One region of the Mesorhizobium sp. B2-1-8 genome, then DNA from elsewhere that is predicted to be linked to it. Evidence: predicted binding sites of a transcription regulator. Region 1 holds the regulator's gene; the other holds the start of a gene.
The links. Region 1 encodes LexA, which represses DNA repair genes until DNA is damaged. Its sites were predicted from a motif close to TGTTCNNNNTGTGTTCNG; they were not measured.

Region 1 (9,354 bases):
ACCGCCATCAGCAATCGCGGCTTTACCGTGGCTCCGGTATCGCGGGCCGAACTGGAGGACCTGGCGCGCGCCAGGATGGTGGTCGAGATCCCCCTATTCCTCGAATCGATGGAGAAAGGCAGCAAGGAGTGGGAGGATGCTGTCGTCACCGCCCACTACCGGCTCTCCCGCTGCAAGACCGCGGTCGACGATCCCTCGGATGCGGCCGTCGACAAATGGGACGAGAACCACGAGGCTTTCCATGCGGCGCTGCTGAGCGCCGCCACATGCGATTGGCTGCTGCGTTTCCGCTCGACAATCTCGGATCAGCTGCGCCGGCATCATCGTTTTCTTGGTCTGGCGCCGACATTGCGGGCCGCGGCTGGCCTCAAGGATGGCTATGAAGAGGCGATGGAGGCACTGCGTGAAGCGATTGCGATCGAACACCATACCGCGATCATGGAAGCGGCACTCGATCGTGACGTCGAGCGGGCCAAGGCGCTGATGACTGCGCATATCGGCTACACCCTGCATGTCTATGTCCACAGCGAAGACAGCGGCGCGACCGAGTACGCCGCCCGCGCCGGCAGCTTGAAAGCTGTCGCCGGATGACTTCAGCGCTTCCGCGACGCCTGTTCGCACGCACTTGATCGGAGCCGGCCGGACGCCTGGATCCGTCGCTACCCCGAAGCTACAATCGTTGGCGTTTTGGTTTCGTTTCGTTCCGCGAATAATGGATCCATAATTTTTACGATCCATCCCCGGAAAAGCCCTCAAAAAGACTGATGCCAAGCCTCGGCGGAGGATGGGCCACAGCCCATTAACCAAAACGATTTCAATGTCCTTGCCGACAGCGGAAAGGGTCGATTGCCGTCCGCTGTCGCGGGCAAAAAACTTCAGACGCCTTAACAAATTCATTAAACTTTAAACGGTTGCGGAACACAACTGGAACAGATAGTGTTTGTTCTGGGTTTGTTTTTCGATTCTGGTTCAGACCTTCGTTCACTGCCTTGGGGGCCGCCATGCTGACACGCAAGCAACATGAACTGCTGATGTTCATCCACGAACGGCTCAAGGAAAGCGGGATACCGCCCTCTTTCGACGAGATGAAGGAAGCGCTCGATCTTGCCTCCAAGTCGGGGATCCATCGCCTGATCACGGCGTTGGAGGAACGCGGCTTCATTCGCCGGCTGCCCAACCGGGCGCGCGCGCTGGAAGTGCTGCGGCTGCCGGACTCGATCGCGCCGGGCCTCAATGCGGCGAAGAAGTTCTCGCCAAGCGTCATCCAGGGCAGCCTTGGCCAAGGCGGTCTCGGCCGCCAGATCAGGCCGGCGGCGGCGCCTTCTCGCCTGCCCGCGGCCGGTAACGACGACGATGCGGTTTCAGCCGTGTCCATCCCGGTCATGGGCCGTATCGCCGCCGGTGTGCCGATCGATGCCATCCAGCATCAGACGCATTCGATTTCGGTGCCGCCGGACATGATCATGGGCGGCGAGCACTATGCGCTGGAGGTCAAGGGCGACTCGATGATCGAGGCCGGTATCTTCGACGGCGACACGGTCATCATCCGCAATGCCGATACGGCAAGTCCGGGCGAAATCATCGTGGCGCTGGTCGATGAGGAGGAAGCAACGCTGAAGCGGTTTCGCCGCAAGGGCGCTTCGATCGCGCTCGAAGCCGCCAATCCAGCCTACGAAACACGCATCTTCGGGCCAGACAGGGTCAAGGTGCAGGGCAAACTGGTCGGGCTGATAAGACGCTACTGAACCGGTTTGCCATCGGGTTTGTCAGGCTTTTTATAGGGCGGCAGCCCCCTCGCCTCGCGTGAGAATTTTCGCTGCTCGTGCCAGGGCCGGTATGGTCCGTCGACGGCGAATTCGATCGCAGCCGGGCTCGTGGCCGACTGGGGATCGAAGAAGACGGCGGCACTCCCCTTGCGGGCCAGTTGCCGTTTCGTGACAACGAGAACCAGCGGATTGTGGCAGGCGTCATAGGCGGTCGCGTCATTGACGACGATCAGGTCGGCGAAGGCGCAGGCCTTCCAGGTGTTCTTGCGATCCTCGACATAGGCGATGATCGCGCCGGAGGGGTGCCTGGCAAGACACAGGCCTTCACGGCAATAGAACGGCGATCCCTGCGGCAGGTCGGTGGGAGCGGCGATATCGAATTGCCCGTCCGTCTTGTCGAACATTTCCGGTTTAACGATTGTTTCGGAGATCAGGGCGCGTTTCCAGTTTTCGGCTGCGAATTCGTTCGGACGTTCCCGGTTGACGGCCAGTTCGCCATTGCCGATTGGCATTGCGACCAGCCGCGCGTCTTCCGAGATCAGCACGTCGGGCGTGCGCGTGTGCGACACAGTCAACAGGCCGGCAAGCGCGAACGGCAGCGCGGCAAGCCGCAGCCAGGTCGTCGCCATCGTCGCGATGACCAGCGCGACGGTGACCAGCAGCACGGATTGCTGCGAGATCAGCCCGACCCCATCGATCGGAGAGCGCTCCGATATCCACGCCGATACGGCGATCATCGCCGTCAGGCCCTTGCCCATGAGGTAGAGAGCCGGCCAATCCAACCCGAACGGCATCAGCAACGCGCTGGCGACAGCCAGGAACATCACAACCGATACGATCGGCATGACGGCCAGATTGGCGAACAGGCTGAGCGGCGACACCCGCTGGAAATGCCAGATGGCAAACAGCGCCGTTGCGCTGCCGGCGATGATGGATGTCATTGCCAATCCACCTGTCGCCAAGAGGAACTTTCGCGTCAGGAACCCGGGCAGGGATCGCTTTGGCGGCGGTGGCCTCGTCTTTCCCGCATGGTGGTCGGCCCAGCCGGCATAGGCGCCGACCAAGGCCGCGGTTGCCGCGAACGACATCTGGAAGCTCGGGCCGACGACCTCGTGCGGGGAAACCAGGATGACGGCGATCGCCGAGATCGCCAGATTGCGCATGGTCAGTGCCGCGCGATCGAACAAGACGGCGACCAGCATCACCGCCAGCATGATGAAGCTGCGCTCGGCCGCAACGACGACGCCGGAAATGACGAGATAGGCGGCGATCGAGAAAAGTGCGGCGGCCGCCGCATATTTCTTCACCGGCCGGCGCGCGGAAAAGCCTGGAAACAGCGCGAAGACGCCGCGCAACAGGCCCATGATGGTGCCGGCCACCAGCGCCATATGCAGTCCCGAAATGGAGATGATGTGATAGATGCCGGTACGCCGCATCGCTTCGTTGATTTCATCGGGAATCCCGGCGCGCACGCCGACGATCAGCGCCGCCGCGATCTCGCCTTCGGCGCCGCCAATGCTGCCCCTGATATGGTCGGCGATGGCTTCGCGGGCATTTTCGATGCCAGAAAAAAGGCGTGCCGGCAGCGGCATCTCACCGTCGTCGGCGGAGACAACGGTTGGATTGCCGAGAAAGAAGCCGCTGCCGCCGATGCCGGCGAAATAGCTGTCGAAGGAGAAGTCGTAGCTGTCCGGCCGCACCGGACCGGTCGGCGGCAGCAGTTTGGCATAACCTGTGACAAGCGAGCCGGCGGTCATTTCCGGCGGTATCTTGCGTGCAGAAAGCCGGACCCTTTCCGGCGCATAGCGCAGTTTCGGGCGGGCCGTCGAAATCACGTCCATGGTCAGCCGGATGCGGCCGGTCTCCATTTCTTCGAGCGAGACCACGCGGCCGGTCAACTGCGTCGAGATTTCCGAGCCCAGCATCCGGGTTCCGGCTCGCCATGTTTCGACCTTCGCCGCGAGCAGGCCAAGCACACACAACAGCACTGCCATGAAACACAGATGGGTTTTCGGCCAAGAGCGGGAGACGAAGGCACAGATCGCTGCCAGCATCACGGCCGCGACGAGCTTTGCAAAATCGGGCTCGGACGCCAGCGAAAAGTAGCCGATCGCCCCGACAGCCAGGCAGACCGGCACCAGCAGGAAGGCGATGCCCCGGTCGAGTTCCAACTCCGCCGCCTTGGTCACGCCGTGACGCAGGCGAGGCAAGGCTATCAGGCCGATTTGCCGGCGCACGCGCACAATCCTGCGCGCGGCGGGAGACGGAGTTGGCGTCGGGCTGTCCGCCTGCGGCGGCTGGGTTGCCGGCGCAGCCACGAGCGGCGATGGCAGTGGGATCGCCGGAGGCGTCGCAAACAGGGACCGCTCGCTGACGCCGACAATGGCGCCCTCGCCCCGATCCGAGCCCCGGCCTCGTCCAGTCATCGGGTCTGCCCCTTGCGCCCTCGACACCCTATGCTACATGAACGCGCGACGCGCGAAAGTCCGCGCACTCCGCACCCAGCTTCAGACGTTCTCCGAGAGTTTCATGCCCGACAAGGTCATCACCCGTTTTGCCCCCTCGCCGACCGGCTATCTGCACATCGGCGGCGCACGCACGGCGCTGTTCAATTGGCTCTATGCCAAGCACACCGGCGGCACGATGCTGTTGCGTATCGAGGACACCGATCGCGAGCGCTCGACCGAGGCGGCCACATCAGCCATTCTGGACGGACTGACCTGGCTCGGCCTGTCATGGGACGGTGACGCGGTCTCCCAATTCGAGCGCGCGCCGCGTCACCGGGAGGTCGCCGAGGAACTGGTGCGCCTGGGCAAGGCCTATTACAGCTACGAGACTTCTGCCGAGCTCGAGGCGATGCGCGAGGCAGCCCGCGCCAAGGGCCTGCCGCCTCGCTATAACGGCCACTGGCGTGACCGCGTCCCGTCGGAGGCTCCCGCCGGCGTCAAGGGCGCCATCCGCATCAAGGCACCGACCGAGGGCGAGACAGTGGTGCAGGACCGGGTCCAGGGCGAGGTGCGCTTCCCCAACAAGGATCTCGACGATTTCATCATCCTGCGCTCGGACGGCAACCCGACCTACATGCATGCCGTCGTCGTCGATGACCACGACATGGGCGTCACCCACATCATCCGTGGCGACGATCACCTGACCAACGCCGCGCGCCAGACCGTGATCTACAACGCCATGGGCTGGGACGTGCCTTCGATGTCGCATATCCCGCTGATCCATGGCGCCGACGGCGCCAAGCTGTCGAAGCGCCATGGCGCGCTGGGCGTCGAGGCCTACCGCGCCATGGGCTATCTGCCGGAGGCGCTGCTCAATTACCTGGCGCGGCTCGGCTGGAGCCATGGCGACGACGAGATCATGTCGATCAAGGACATGATCTCCTGGTTCGATATCGGCGACGTCAACAAGGGCGCGGCGCGCTTCGACTTCGCCAAGCTCGAGGCGCTGAACGGCGTCCATATGCGCCGCATGGCCGATTCCGAATTGTTCGACATCTTCATCGCCACCTTGCCTTATCTGGAGGGCGGCCCGGCGATGGCGGCGCGCCTCGACGAGAAGAACAAGGCGCAGTTGCTGGCAGCACTTCCAGGCCTGAAGGAGCGCGCCAAGACGCTGGTCGAGCTCGTCGACGGCGCCGGCTTTCTGTTTGCCACGCGGCCACTGCCGATCGACGACAAGGCGGCTCTCCTGCTCAATGACGATGCTCGCAAGATCCTGCGTGGCGCTCACGAAGCTTTGAATGCGCTGTCCGGCGACTGGACAGCGGCCACGGCCGAGGCCGCGATCCGCGACTATGCGCTGGCCGGCGGCCACAAGCTTGGTGCCGTGGCCCAGCCGTTGCGGGCCGCTTTGACCGGCAGGAGCACCTCGCCGGGCGTGTTCGACGTGCTGGCCGTGCTGGGGCGCGGGGAAAGCCTCGCGCGCATAGCGGATCAAATCGATTAGGAGCAAACTGGCCCAAGAAGAAACTGGCCCAAGAAGATTGGCATTGAAAGGCGCGTTTCGCAGTGCAACATTAGGCCCTGGCCCAATCTGGCACGCACCTCCTAGAATGCGGTGGCGAATACGCGCATTGCGGTGATTTCGACGTGTCGCTCTGCGGAATTTGCCTTTGCCGGCATGAGGAAACAAGAAGGAGTTTGCAATGACCGAAGCTGCGAAAAAATTGGATGTAGGCGGTCAGGAGGCCACGGCAACGCTGGAATTCGCCGGCAAGACCCACGAATTCAAGGTGCGAAGCGGCTCGGTCGGACCTGACGTCATCGACATCGCCTCGCTCTACAGCACCACCGGCGCCTTCACCTATGACCCCGGCTTCACCTCGACGGCAAGCTGCGAGTCGGAGATCACCTTCATCGATGGTGATGCCGGCATCCTCCTGCATCGCGGCTACCCGATCGACCAGTTGGCCGAACACGGCGACTTCCTCGAGGTCTGCTATCTCCTGCTCTACGGCGAACTGCCCACCAAGGCGCAGAAGGACGATTTCGATTATCGCGTGACGCGCCACACCATGGTGCACGAGCAGATGTCGCGCTTCTTCACCGGCTTCCGCCGCGACGCGCACCCGATGGCGGTGATGTGCGGCGTGGTCGGCGCGCTGTCGGCCTTCTATCACGACTCGACCGACATCTCCGACCCGTACCAGCGCATGGTTGCCTCCATGCGCCTGATCGCCAAAATGCCGACGATCGCGGCCATGGCCTACAAGTACCACATCGGCCAGCCTTTCATTTACCCGAAGAACGAGCTGAATTTCGCCGCCAACTTCCTGCATATGTGCTTTGCCGTGCCCTGCGAGGAATACAAGATCAACCCGGTGCTGGCGCGCGCCATGGAGCGCATCTTCATCCTGCATGCCGATCATGAGCAGAACGCTTCGACTTCGACCGTTCGTCTCGCCGGCTCCTCGGGCGCCAACCCCTTCGCCTGCATTGCCGCCGGCATCGCTTGCCTGTGGGGCCCGGCCCATGGCGGCGCCAATGAAGCGGCGCTCAACATGCTGGGCGAGATCGGCCATGTCGATCACATCCCGGAATTCATCGCCCGTGCCAAGGACAAGAACGATCCGTTCCGCCTGATGGGCTTTGGCCACCGCGTCTACAAGAACTATGATCCACGCGCCAAGATCATGCAGAAGACGGCGCATGAGGTCCTGGGCGAACTCGGCATCAAGGACGATCCGCTGCTCGACATCGCGATGGAACTGGAAAAGATCGCGCTGACCGATCCCTATTTCATCGAGAAGAAACTCTATCCGAACGTCGATTTTTATTCCGGCATCACACTGAAGGCGCTGGGCTTCCCCACCACCATGTTCACCGTGCTGTTCGCGGTCGCCCGCACGGTCGGCTGGATCGCGCAGTGGAAGGAAATGATTGAGGATCCGCGCCAGAAGATCGGCCGCCCGCGTCAGCTCTACACCGGCGCGCCGGAGCGCGACTACGTGCCGATCGCCAAGCGCTGAGACAAGTTGGTAGTGAGTAGTGGGTAGTGAGATTGGAGAATGTGCTAACTCACTACTCACTACTCACTACTGCCTACTCACTCTCTTCCTCTCTTCACGCACCCCATCACCACCTGCGCTGCGATCTCACCGGACGGCTTGTCCGTTGCCATGCGCCGTGAGATCTCGGCAAACCCATCTTTCTGCCAGGCGCGCATGCCACTGTCGGCCAACAGCGCTTCCAGCTGGCGCGCCAGATTGTTCGGTTTGACATACTCGTTGTAAAATTCCGGGATCAACGCGCGATCCGAGATCAGGTTGGGCAGCAGGGCCGACCAGACGGAAACGAGATACGGCGCGACGACACGCGCGACCGGGTCGAGCCGGTAGCAGGAGATCATCGGCACCCCGGACAATGCCAGTTCCAGGGACACGGTGCCGGACGCGATCAACGCGGCGTCGGCCTTGCCAAAGGCCTGCCATTTGCGCTCGGGCTCGAGGATGATCTCGGGTTTCTCGTCCCAGCGTGTGACTGCGGACCGCACGGTATCCGCGACATGCGGCACCGTCGGCAGCATCAGGCGGAGCCGATGCCCGCGAGCCCGCAACATCGACACGGTCTCGCCGAACGGCTCGAGCAACCGCCGCACCTCGCCGCGCCGTGAGCCGGGCAGGACAAGCAGCGTCTTCACGCGGTCTGGTGAAAGATCACGCGGCTGGCCTTGAGCCTTTGCCGCCGAGAGCACGCCCGGATCATGCGTCAGGCGATGCCCGACATAGGTGCCGGGCGGACCACCCAGCCGATCGAGTTCCTTCACCTCGAACGGCAGGATGCACAGGATGTGGTCGACATAGGGCTTCATCGCCACCGCCCTGCCCGGCCGCCATGCCCAGACGCTCGGGCAGACATAGTGGACGATCGGGATCGACGGGTTGGCCGCGCGCACCTTCTTGGCGACGCGCAGCGAAAAATCGGGGCTGTCGATGGTGACGAGGCAGTCGGGCTTGGCGTCCGCAACGATCCCCGCCAGCTGGCCGATCCGCCGGACTAGGCGCGGCAGGTCACGCAGGACGGCACTGAACCCCATCAGCGCGACCTCGCCGGCGTCGAACGGCGAAACCAGCCCGAGCGCCTGCAGATGGCGGCCGCCGAGCCCGACGAGTTGCACCTCGCGACCTGTTGTCTGGCGGAGCGACCGGACGATGTCGGCGCCAAGCAGGTCGCCAGACTCCTCGCCCGCGACGATCGCGATCTTCAGCGCCCTGTCAGCCATGTTCGGACTCCGCTGCGGCCAGGCCGACGATGAACAGCCCAAGGTCATTGGCACACGAGAGAGTTGCGGGGCCTTCGAGGATCAGGGAGCGTCCCGCCTCGACGGCAATGCCGGCAAGCCCCGCGGCATGCGCTGCCTCAACCGTCTGTGGCCCCATGGAAGGAAGATCCGCGCGCAACTCCTGGCCAGGCTTGGCGCATTTGACCAGAACGCCGCGCGTCTTGCCGGCGATACGGCCGTGGCCGCGCAGCAACCTGGCGCGGTCCAGCAATCCGGCCGTGCCCTCGATGCCTTCAAGCGCAATGGTCCGGCCGCCGATCGCGATCGCCGCCTGGCCGATATCCAGCGCCCCGATGGCCTTTGCCGCGGCGAAACCCGCCTCGATGTCGCGCCAGTCCGATTTCTGAGGCGCGGCCCTGGTCAACACCCCTTCGGCGGCGACAAGGCTCGGCACGATCTCGTGGGCGCCCACGACCTTTATGCCCCGAGCCTCTAGCCCGCGCGCCACCACCTTGAGCAGCCCATCATCGCCACGCGCCAACGCCATGACAACGAGGGGTACCACGGCGAGCAGGCTGAGGCTTGGACGCAGATGTGTCAGTCTTGGCCTTCGCTTTATCTCGCCGGCAAGCACCAGATGGGTAATCCGGTTGCGCTTGAGCAGCGGAACGAGCGATCCTATCGCCTCCAGGGCAAGGGTCTCATGCTCATACTGGCGCAGCTCCGCCAGGCGGTCGGCCTCACCGTCCATGAGCACGATGAAGGGCGGATGACCCTGTTCGGCCAAACCGGCAGCGACTTCGACCGGAAGGCTGCCGCCGCCGGCAATGATGCCGACCCTGGCATCAGGCGGGAGACC
Region 2 (9,354 bases), 230 kb from region 1:
ATTCGAAATTGGGTGTGCATTACCATGATCCCGTCCCGCCCGGTCCCCACCGGTCCTTACTTCTGGTCCCGCGAAGGGACCTTGTATTCCTCGGCCTGCGTGCCGCGCGTCACGATGACCGTCTTGAATTTCGGCTTCTCCGGTTCCTTGGCGATGGCATCGAACAAGGAGCCGGCCGCGGCCTCGGCCTTGGAAGCCACGGACCCGCCGAAGGAAGAGATGGTGGTGACGCCGTTCTTGCCGTCGCCGCCTTCGCTGGCGGAGCGCAGCGACAGCGACAGCGTCCCGACAGTGCGGGCAAGCGCCACTTTCTGCGCGCCGTCGCTCGTCACCTCGATGGTCACGGAATTGGCCACCTGCGGCGTCGTCTGACGCTCGTCGGCGCCTTGCCCGACGCTCAGCACCTTGGCGTCGGCAACGACGATCTCCGAAGTGATGGTCGAACCGGCCGCGCCTTGCGCGTTCTTGGCGACTTCCTGGATTTCGCCGGCATCACGCGTCAGGACGACATCGACCCGGTCGCCCGGCGTGACGAAGCCACCGACGCCGGCGATCTCGTCGGTGCGGATGGTGACCGCCCGCATTCCGGGCGTCAGCATGTTGGACAGCGTCGCACGGCCGTTCGGTCCCGACAGCTTGGTGAGCAGCACCGGCTCGTTGACCTCGATCGGCGACAGCACGACCCGGCTGCCTTCGCCAAGCAATCCATCGACGGTGGCAAAGGCGCCCTGCGGCAGGGAATCCTGCGGCCACGGGATTTCGCTGAGCTTGGCGCGGTCGAGCTCCATGCCATAACGCAACGGCGCATTGGCCACCACAATGGTCTTGAACTCGATTTTGGGTGCCGCCGGAGCGGCGATGGACGCCGTTTTCTCCTGGGCGTCGGCCTTGGCCTGGCTCTTGACCCAGAAATCCGCGGCAAAGATCGAGATCGCGCCGAAAACGGCGGCGATACCGATCATCGTTATGGCCTTGCCCCTCACGCCGAAATCCCTGATGCCCGTCGTTTCTTGTTATGTAGGGCTCACGCTAGTCCGCATTGTTAAAGAATCGGGAATCTTGTGCGGTTGCATTCGACCTATTTCCGCCTGCTTGGTTATCGAATGGTTTTAGGGTAAGAGGGGTTAAATCCCCGAACGTAACAGGAACCTCCGTCGCTTGGCGCTGAAAAGCGTGGCAGTATCGACGGGGTGATTCGCAGCTTGGGCTCTATGGCAGGCATGGACGACAACAACGATCTTTTCGGCAATCTGGAGAAGCAGCCGCAACCGGTTCGCACGTCGGCGCGCCCGGCGGATCCGCTGGTGCAAGCGGCCGCCAGGCGCCCGGCCGCGGCCAAGGATGGCAGCGAGGGTTACAGCGCCGCCGACATCGAGGTGCTCGAAGGCCTGGAGCCGGTGCGCCGCCGGCCCGGCATGTATATCGGCGGCACCGACGACAAGGCGATGCACCACCTGTTCGCCGAGGTCATCGACAATTCGATGGACGAGGCGGTGGCCGGTCACGCCACCTTCATCGATGTCGAACTTTCGGCCGATGGCCATCTCACGGTCACGGACAATGGCCGCGGCATTCCGGTCGACATGCACCCAAAATTCAAGAAGCCGGCGCTCGAAGTCATCATGACGACGCTGCATTCGGGCGGCAAGTTCGATTCGAAGGTCTACGAAACATCCGGCGGCCTTCACGGCGTCGGCGTGTCGGTGGTCAACGCGCTGTCGGATCATCTCGAGGTCGAGGTGGCACGTGGCCGCCAGCTCTACCGCCAGCGCTTTTCGCGTGGCGTCCCGGTGACCGGCCTCGAGCAGCTCGGCGAAGTGCACAACCGGCGCGGCACAAAAATCCGCTTCCATCCCGACGAGCAGATTTTCGGCAAGGGCGCGGCATTCGAGCCGGCGCGTCTCTACCGCATGACGCGTTCGAAGGCCTATCTGTTCGGCGGCGTCGAGATTCGCTGGACCTGCGATCCCTCCCTGATCAAGGAAAAAGATCAGACACCGGCCAAGGCGGAGTTCCATTTCCCCGGCGGCCTCAAGGATTATCTGAAAGCGTCGCTCGGCGACGAATTCCAGGTGACGCGCGAAATCTTCGCCGGCAAGAGCGACAAGCAAGGCGGCCACGGCTCGCTCGAATGGGCGGTGACCTGGTTCGGCGGTGACGGCTTCATCAATTCCTACTGCAACACCATCCCGACCGGCGAAGGCGGCACCCATGAGGCCGGCTTCCGCAACGTGCTGACGCGCGGCCTGCGCGCCTATGCCGACCTCGTCGGCAACAAGCGCGCCTCGATCGTCACGTCGGAAGACGTCATGATCTCGGCCGCCGGCATGCTGTCGGTATTCATCCGCGAGCCGGAATTCGTCGGCCAGACCAAGGACAGGCTGGCGACGATCGAAGCGATACGCATCGTCGAGACCGCGATCCGCGACCCGTTCGACCATTGGCTGGCCGACAACCCGCAGGAAGCCTCGAAGCTGCTCGAATGGGTGATCGCACGCGCCGACGAGCGGGTGCGCCGCCGCCAGGAAAAAGAGGTGTCGCGCAAGAGCGCGGTGCGCAAGCTGCGCTTGCCTGGCAAGCTCGCCGACTGCACGCAGAACGCGGCGGCAGGTGCCGAACTCTTCATCGTCGAAGGTGATTCCGCCGGCGGCTCGGCCAAGCAGGCGCGCGACCGTGCCAGCCAGGCCGTCTTGCCGTTGCGCGGAAAAATCCTCAACGTCGCCAGCGCCGGCAATGACAAGCTGGCCGCCAACCAGCAGATATCGGACCTGATTCAGGCGCTTGGCTGCGGCACGCGCTTAAAATATCGCGACGAGGATTTGCGCTACGACCGCGTCATCATCATGACCGATGCCGACGTCGACGGCGCCCACATCGCCTCGCTGCTGATCACCTTTTTCTACCAGGAGATGCCGGCGCTGGTACGCGGCGGTCATCTCTATCTGGCGGTGCCGCCGCTCTACTCGATCAGGCAAGGCGGCAAGGTCGCCTATGCCCGCGACGACGCGCACAAGGACGAGCTTCTGCGCACCGAATTCACCGGGCGCGGCAAGGTCGAGCTCGGCCGCTTCAAGGGCCTGGGCGAAATGATGGCCGCGCAGCTCAAGGAGACCACCATGGACCCGAGGAAGCGCACGCTATTGCGGGTCGATGTTATCGACGCCGAGGCGGCGACCAAGGATGCGGTCGACGCGCTGATGGGCACCAAGCCCGAAGCCCGCTTCCGCTTCATCCAGGAACGCGCCGAATTCGCCGAGACGGAAGTGCTGGATATCTAGCCGCCGGCGAGTTTAGCTTGCGTTCCTGACATGGAGACCGGCCTGTGACCTGGGCGCGGCTGAAAATCTATTTCGAGACGAGCCTGGCTGGGCTGACGCAACCGACGCGCTCGGACTGGATTTTTGCCCTGCGCACCGTTTCGGCCGGCATGATCGCGCTTCTCGTCGCCTATGCGCTGAAGCTCGACCATCCGCAATGGGCGATGATGACGGTGTTCATCGTCGCCCAGCCGGTTGCCGGCATGGTGCTCGCGAAAGGCTTCTACCGGCTGCTCGGCACGCTTGCCGGCGGCGTCGCGGCAATCGGCATCACCATGGCGTTCGGCACCGGCCCCTGGATTCTGGTGACGGTACTTGCCGTCTGGATTGGCATTTGCACCTTCGTCTCGTCGCTGCTGCGCAATCCCGAAGCCTATGGCGCCGCACTTGCCGGCTATACCGCCATGATCATCGGCCTGCCCGCCTTCGGACAGCCGCATCTGGTCGTTGACCTCGCGGTCGCGCGCTGTGCCGAGATCGTGCTCGGCATCGTTTGCGCCGGCCTCACCAGCCGGTTGATCCTGCCAAAACTGGCCAGCGACGCCATCATCTCGCGGCTGAAACGCTGCATTCTCGACCTCGCCACTTACGCTGGCGGTGCGTTCTCCGGCGGCGATCGGGCAACGCTCATCGGCCTGCACCGGAAGCTTGTCGCCGACACCCAGACGCTTGGCGAGATGCGCGCCTATGCCAGGCTCGAAGCGCCGAGCTTCGCGCCTCGCGCGCATCCGGTGCGACGCACCATCGGACAGCTGCTCTCGGCCCTTTCGGCGGCGCGTGCGCTCTATTCGCATGCCGCTCCGAAAAACGCAGCCCTCATCCCGGTACGCTCGGAGCTGCAGGCCCTTGTCAGCGAACTGGCAGCCAAGCCGGGAGCTCTGGACGATACCTCGCCCTGGTTGGCGCGACTCGACGCGATCTCGACCAGGGCCCGGCAAATGCCCGATACCTCGGCCGACCAAGGTGAGGACAGGGTCGGGACCATCACGCGCCTCACTATAGCGGCCGACTTCGCCGAGGCGCTGAAACAGGTGTTGCGCGGCCTCGACGCCTTGCGCGCGCCGGTCACCCGCCGGCCAGGTCCCGGCAGCCAGCAGCCGGCACTGGTGGTGCATCGCGACTATCCCGGTGCCGCGCGCAACGCCATCCGCGCGGCCGTTGCCACGCTGCTGGTCGCGGCATTCTGGCTGACGACGAAGTGGTCGGAAGCGGCCGGCACCGTCATCCTCGTTGCCGTCGTGTCGAGCCTGTTTGCCGCACGGCCCGACCCCGTGCAGGTATCCTGGGGGTTCTTCAAGGGAACGCTGCTCGCTTTGCCCTTTGCCTTTCTCGTCGGTCAGGTCGCGCTTCCCGCTTTGCCCGGCTTCGGCTGGTTCATGCTGTTCGTCGTGCCCATCATGGTGCCGGCGGCGCTCGCCATGGCCAATCCGCGCTATGTCGGCGTGGCGACCGCCTTCGCCATCAATTTCCTGGCCTTCCTCAGCCCGCATCAGGCGATGACCTACGATCCCGGCCCCTTCTTCGCCGGCTCGGCATCGATCCTGGTCGGCATATTGCTGGCGATCGGCGTCTTCATTGTCGTATTGCCGGCGGATCCATGGCTCGCGGCCGACCGCATCGTGCGGGCCATGCGCGAGGATTTGGCGCGGCTTTGCCTGCACGAGCGCGTGCCGAGGCGTTCAGCCTTCGAGAGCCTCGCTTATGACCGGGTCAATCAGTTGATGCCGCTGGTGCAGAATTCCGGCAGGAAGGGCGAGGCGGTGCTGGGCGGCGGCGTCGCCTCCGTCACGGTCGGCCTGGAGATCCTGCGGCTGCGCACTGCCAGCCAAAACCATGCCATCCCATCGGAAACGGCGCTTTCAATCGCCAACTTCCTGAGGGGATTGGCGCGCGAGCTGCTTTTTCGTGCCCCTGGCGATCCGCAAACAGCAACCATCGCCGTCGCCCGGCAGTATGCGGCAGGCATCGCCCAGCGAAATGCCACCGGCGACATGCTGCAGATCGCAGCGTCCCTGCGCATCATCGCCGCGGCGATGGAGGATTTCCCGGATTTCTTCGCGAGGGACAAAACCTAAGCTGCGGCGATCGCCAGCGCATGGCCACGTGCGTTCTCGCGCAGGGCATCAAGATGGATCGACTTGACCAGGGCGGCGAGATCGCCTTCGGCGGATTGCCCACCCAATTCCTTGAGCATCAGCCAGCTGACCTCCTGAACGCCGGCGACGCGCTTGCCGTTGGCGACCTCACGCCAGATCTTCAGGGCGCGCAGGATGACCGCATGCGTGGCGGCGGCCAGGCCGGCGCTGCGGAACAACGCCTGCAGGGCCACATCGTGCCCGCCGGCCAGCAGCGCCCTCACCCTTGGCTCGGACTGCTGGCTGAGCGCGACCAGCGCCGAGCCGAAGAAATCGACCTTGCCGTGCGCGATGGTGCGGATCAGGAAGCTCGCGGTCAGATCGCCGCGCAGGCGCAGATGCTCGATCAGTGCGGAATGTTCTTCCTGGCGCGTGCCCTCGATCAGGGTCACCGAGGCCTTGACGCAGGCGTCCCGCATGACGCGGTCGGCTCGCGCCGCGCCCATCAACGCCATGACCAGCGGCGACGTCTTCAATGTCTCGCCGAGCTTGATGAGCAGCATATGCCGGCAGTCGGCAGGCAGCCTGATATCCGATATCAGCGCCTCGCGCACCAGAGGCAGGTGCCCGTGGCGTTCAGCCATGCGGCGAAAGCTGAGGGAGGCAATGTCGGCGCCGGTGTTGGCCAAAAGCACGGCGCAGGCCTCCGCCTCGCCGATCTCGGCGATAGCCGCCGACAGCGCCATCGAGACTAAAGGCCGGTCGGCGATCAGTTTCTGCGTTGCCTTCTGGCACGCCGCCACACGGTTGATCAAATCGGCGTCGGTAAGCAGCGGCGAGCGCGCCAGCACGACACCGGCGACTTCCGGCTGGTCGGCGGCGAGCACGCTGATAATCTGCAGCGGCGCGTGGTGGCTCATCGAGAGCGCTTCCGCCATCGCCAGCCGCACTTTCGACGAGGCATCGTCGAGCAGCAGCGTGAGCGCCGCTTCGGCGGCGCAGCGGTCCTCGAATGGCAATTCTGAATTGACATAGGCCCGGGCCAGCGCATTGGCCGCGGCGGCGCGCTCCGACACCCTGGCCGTGTAGATCCATTTCAGGAAATGCGAAACAACAACCATGCCGTCTGCTTACGCCCCTTGCCGGAAGGTTTCCGGCCCCGCTGACGACGGTAGGCAGAAATGGTTTACGAACGGTTCACCATGTTCATTAACTGGCTTGCGAGCGCTGGAGGCAGCGCCTATCAACCGTCAGACAGCGCAGGAGACAGAAATGGCCGGGCTATATCTCGAGGAGTTTGTCGTCGGCCACGTCTTCCAGCACACGCTGCGCAAGACCGTCACTGAAAGCGACAACATGCTGTTTTCGGTGATGACGCTGAACCCGCAGCCGCTGCATATCGACTTCGACTTCGCCGCCAAGAGCGAATGGGGCAAGCCGCTGGTCAACTCGCTGTTCACCCTCGGCCTGATGATCGGCATTTCGGTCAACGACATCACCGTCGGCACCACTGTCGCCAATCTCGGCATGAAGGAAACCGTGTTTCCGCATCCGGTATTTCATGGCGACACCATCCGTGTCGAAACAACGGTGATTTCGGTGCGCGAATCCAGGTCGAAACCCGATCGCGGCATCGTCGAATTCGAGCATCGCGCCTATAACCAGCATGGCGATCTCGTCGCCAAATGCACGAGACAAGCGATGATGCTGAAGAAGGCGGCCTGATGCGCTCGTTGCTGTTCGTTCCCGGCGATTCCGAGCGGAAGCTGGAAAAGGGATTTGGTGCCGGTGCCGACGTGGTCATCGTCGATCTCGAGGACTCCGTGGCGTCGCACAACAAGGCGCATGCACGCGAGATCGCGGCGCGCTTCATCCTCGAACGCAGGGGGCAAACCAGCTCGGCGATCTATATCAGGGTCAACGACCTCTCGACCGGGTTGACGGACGACGATCTTGCCAAGCTCGTTCCGGCAAGGCCGGACGGCATCATGCTGCCAAAATCGAACAGCGGCCAGGATGTGCAGCAACTCGCGGCCAAGCTCAGGGTCCGGGAGGCCGAGAACGATCTGCGCGACGGTTCGATAAAAATCCTGCCGATCATCACCGAAACTCCGGCGGGCGTGCTGGCGGCATCGACCTATGCCGGAGCGAGCGCGCGGCTTGCCGGTCTCACCTGGGGGGCCGAGGATCTGTCGGCCGCGGTCGGCGCGCGCGCCGCCCGCGACGAGCGTGGCCGCTACACGGACGTGTTTCGCTTCGCCCGCACCATGGCCATCCTTGCCGCGGGCGCGGCGGAAGTCGCGGCGATCGATACCGTGTTTCCGAATTTTCGCGACACGGCGGCCTTCGCCGCGGAATGCGCCGAGGCCGAGCGTGACGGCTTCACCGGCAAGATGGCGATCCACCCTGATCAGGTGCCCGTCATCAACACTGCCTTCACGCCCTCGGCCGAGGCGGTGAAGCAGTCGGCGGCCATCGTGGCGGCATTCGAGGCAGCCGGAAATCCCGGCGTCGTCGGCATCGACGGCAAGATGTTCGACCGCCCGCATCTGCGGCTGGCCGAACGCCTACTGGCGCGCGCAAGGGCGGCCGGTATATCCGTCTGACAGCTACTTTTGTTCCCAGCGCGGCCGGCGCATCGAAAAGACCTCATCGACGCTGGCGTACTCCATGTAGCCGAGACGAGCGACATTGCCGGCCTTGGTGATGTCGAACAGGCCGTCTTTCAGGAAAGCATCGTCGATGTGCACGCCGATCACCTCACCGGCGACGACGAAGGCGCTCGTCGACGATCCGTCCAGCGCCTTTGGGCGAAACACTTCCGTCACCCGGCATTCGAGCGCGGCGGGCGCTGCAGCCACACGCGGCGGCCTGACGAGACGCGAGGGCGCCATGGCGAGATCGGCATAGACGAACTCGTTGACGCCACGCGGTGCGTCGACGGACGTGTAATTCATCTTCTCCGCAAGGTCGCGGCTGACCAGATTGGCGACGAACTCGCCGGTTTCCTGCGCAAACGAGGCGCTGTCCTTCTCGCCCTCGGAGGAAAACCAGACGATGAAAGGCCGGGTCGAGACGGCATTGAAGAACGAGTATGGCGCGAGATTGACCTCACCGGCCTTGTTCAGCGTCGATATCCAGCCGATCGGGCGCGGCGCCACGATCGCCTTCGAAGGATCGTGCGGCAGCCCGTGCCCCTTGGACGGCTCGTAGAACATTCAGCCCGCCCAAGGCCCGGCGTAGTCGGCGTAGAGTTTTGCCGGATCGGGCCGTGGCCGCTCCGGTGCCGGACCGGCATAGGAGCCGATATGGACAAAGCCGACGACGCGCTCCCGAGGTGCCAGTCCGAGAATCGCCCTGCCCTCCGGCACATCGGAATACCAGTTGCTGATCATGTTGGTGCCATAGCCGAGCGCATTGGCCGCGATCATCAGGTTCATCGCCGCCATGCCTCCGGACAGGAACATCTCCCATTGCGGGATTTTTGGGTTCTCCCTGGCAATAGACACGACACCGATCACAAGCGGCGCGCGCGAGAAACGCGCCAGTTCCTGGTTGCGACGGCCTTCCGGCAACGGCCCCTCACGTTGTTCGGCCAGGGCCGCCAGCTTTTTGCCGATCTCGATGCGGGCTTCGCCGCGATAGAGGATGAAGCGCCAAGGTTCGAGCCGTCCATGGTCGGGCACGCGTGTGGCGGCGGCAATCATCGTCGCGATATCGGCATCGCCGGGCGCCGGCTCCCTGAGGTCGGGAATCGGCGCTGAATTTCGGGTCAGCAGGAAGTCGATGATCGGCGACGCCATGGGCGCAAGTCTCCTAAAACGTTCTGTTTTGAGCTGAAGCGCACCATCGGGAATTCGGGCGGCTCGGGCAAAGGCGCGCTAGCGCCGGGCTGAAGAGTCGCGCATCGGACTCTTAAGCCTTGAAATTGCCACCGCCATGGGCTTCAACGCAAGGCATGT

Region 2: a site for LexA is predicted at 1,133-1,150, ahead of parE (DNA topoisomerase IV subunit B). Genes of this name have one in related genera too.

The regions. Positions count from the first base shown of each region.
Region 1 is NZ_CP083952.1:3,939,139-3,948,492, reverse strand. Features, by position in the region: gene FJ970_RS19300 (GntR family transcriptional regulator) at 1-591, shown strand, start outside; gene lexA (transcriptional repressor LexA) at 1,002-1,745, shown strand; gene FJ970_RS19290 (ComEC/Rec2 family competence protein) at 1,739-4,192, opposite strand; gene gltX (glutamate--tRNA ligase) at 4,296-5,720, shown strand; gene gltA (citrate synthase) at 5,920-7,242, shown strand; gene lpxB (lipid-A-disaccharide synthase) at 7,320-8,495, opposite strand; gene FJ970_RS19270 (LpxI family protein) at 8,488-9,354, opposite strand, start outside.
Region 2 is NZ_CP083952.1:3,713,192-3,722,545, reverse strand. Features, by position in the region: gene cpaB (Flp pilus assembly protein CpaB) at 57-983, opposite strand; gene parE (DNA topoisomerase IV subunit B) at 1,221-3,278, shown strand; gene FJ970_RS18235 (FUSC family protein) at 3,323-5,392, shown strand; gene FJ970_RS18230 (DUF2336 domain-containing protein) at 5,389-6,513, opposite strand; gene FJ970_RS18225 (MaoC family dehydratase) at 6,665-7,117, shown strand; gene FJ970_RS18220 (HpcH/HpaI aldolase/citrate lyase family protein) at 7,117-7,998, shown strand; gene FJ970_RS18215 (flavin reductase family protein) at 8,002-8,610, opposite strand; gene FJ970_RS18210 (nitroreductase) at 8,611-9,195, opposite strand; gene FJ970_RS18205 (hypothetical protein) at 9,351-9,354, shown strand, end outside.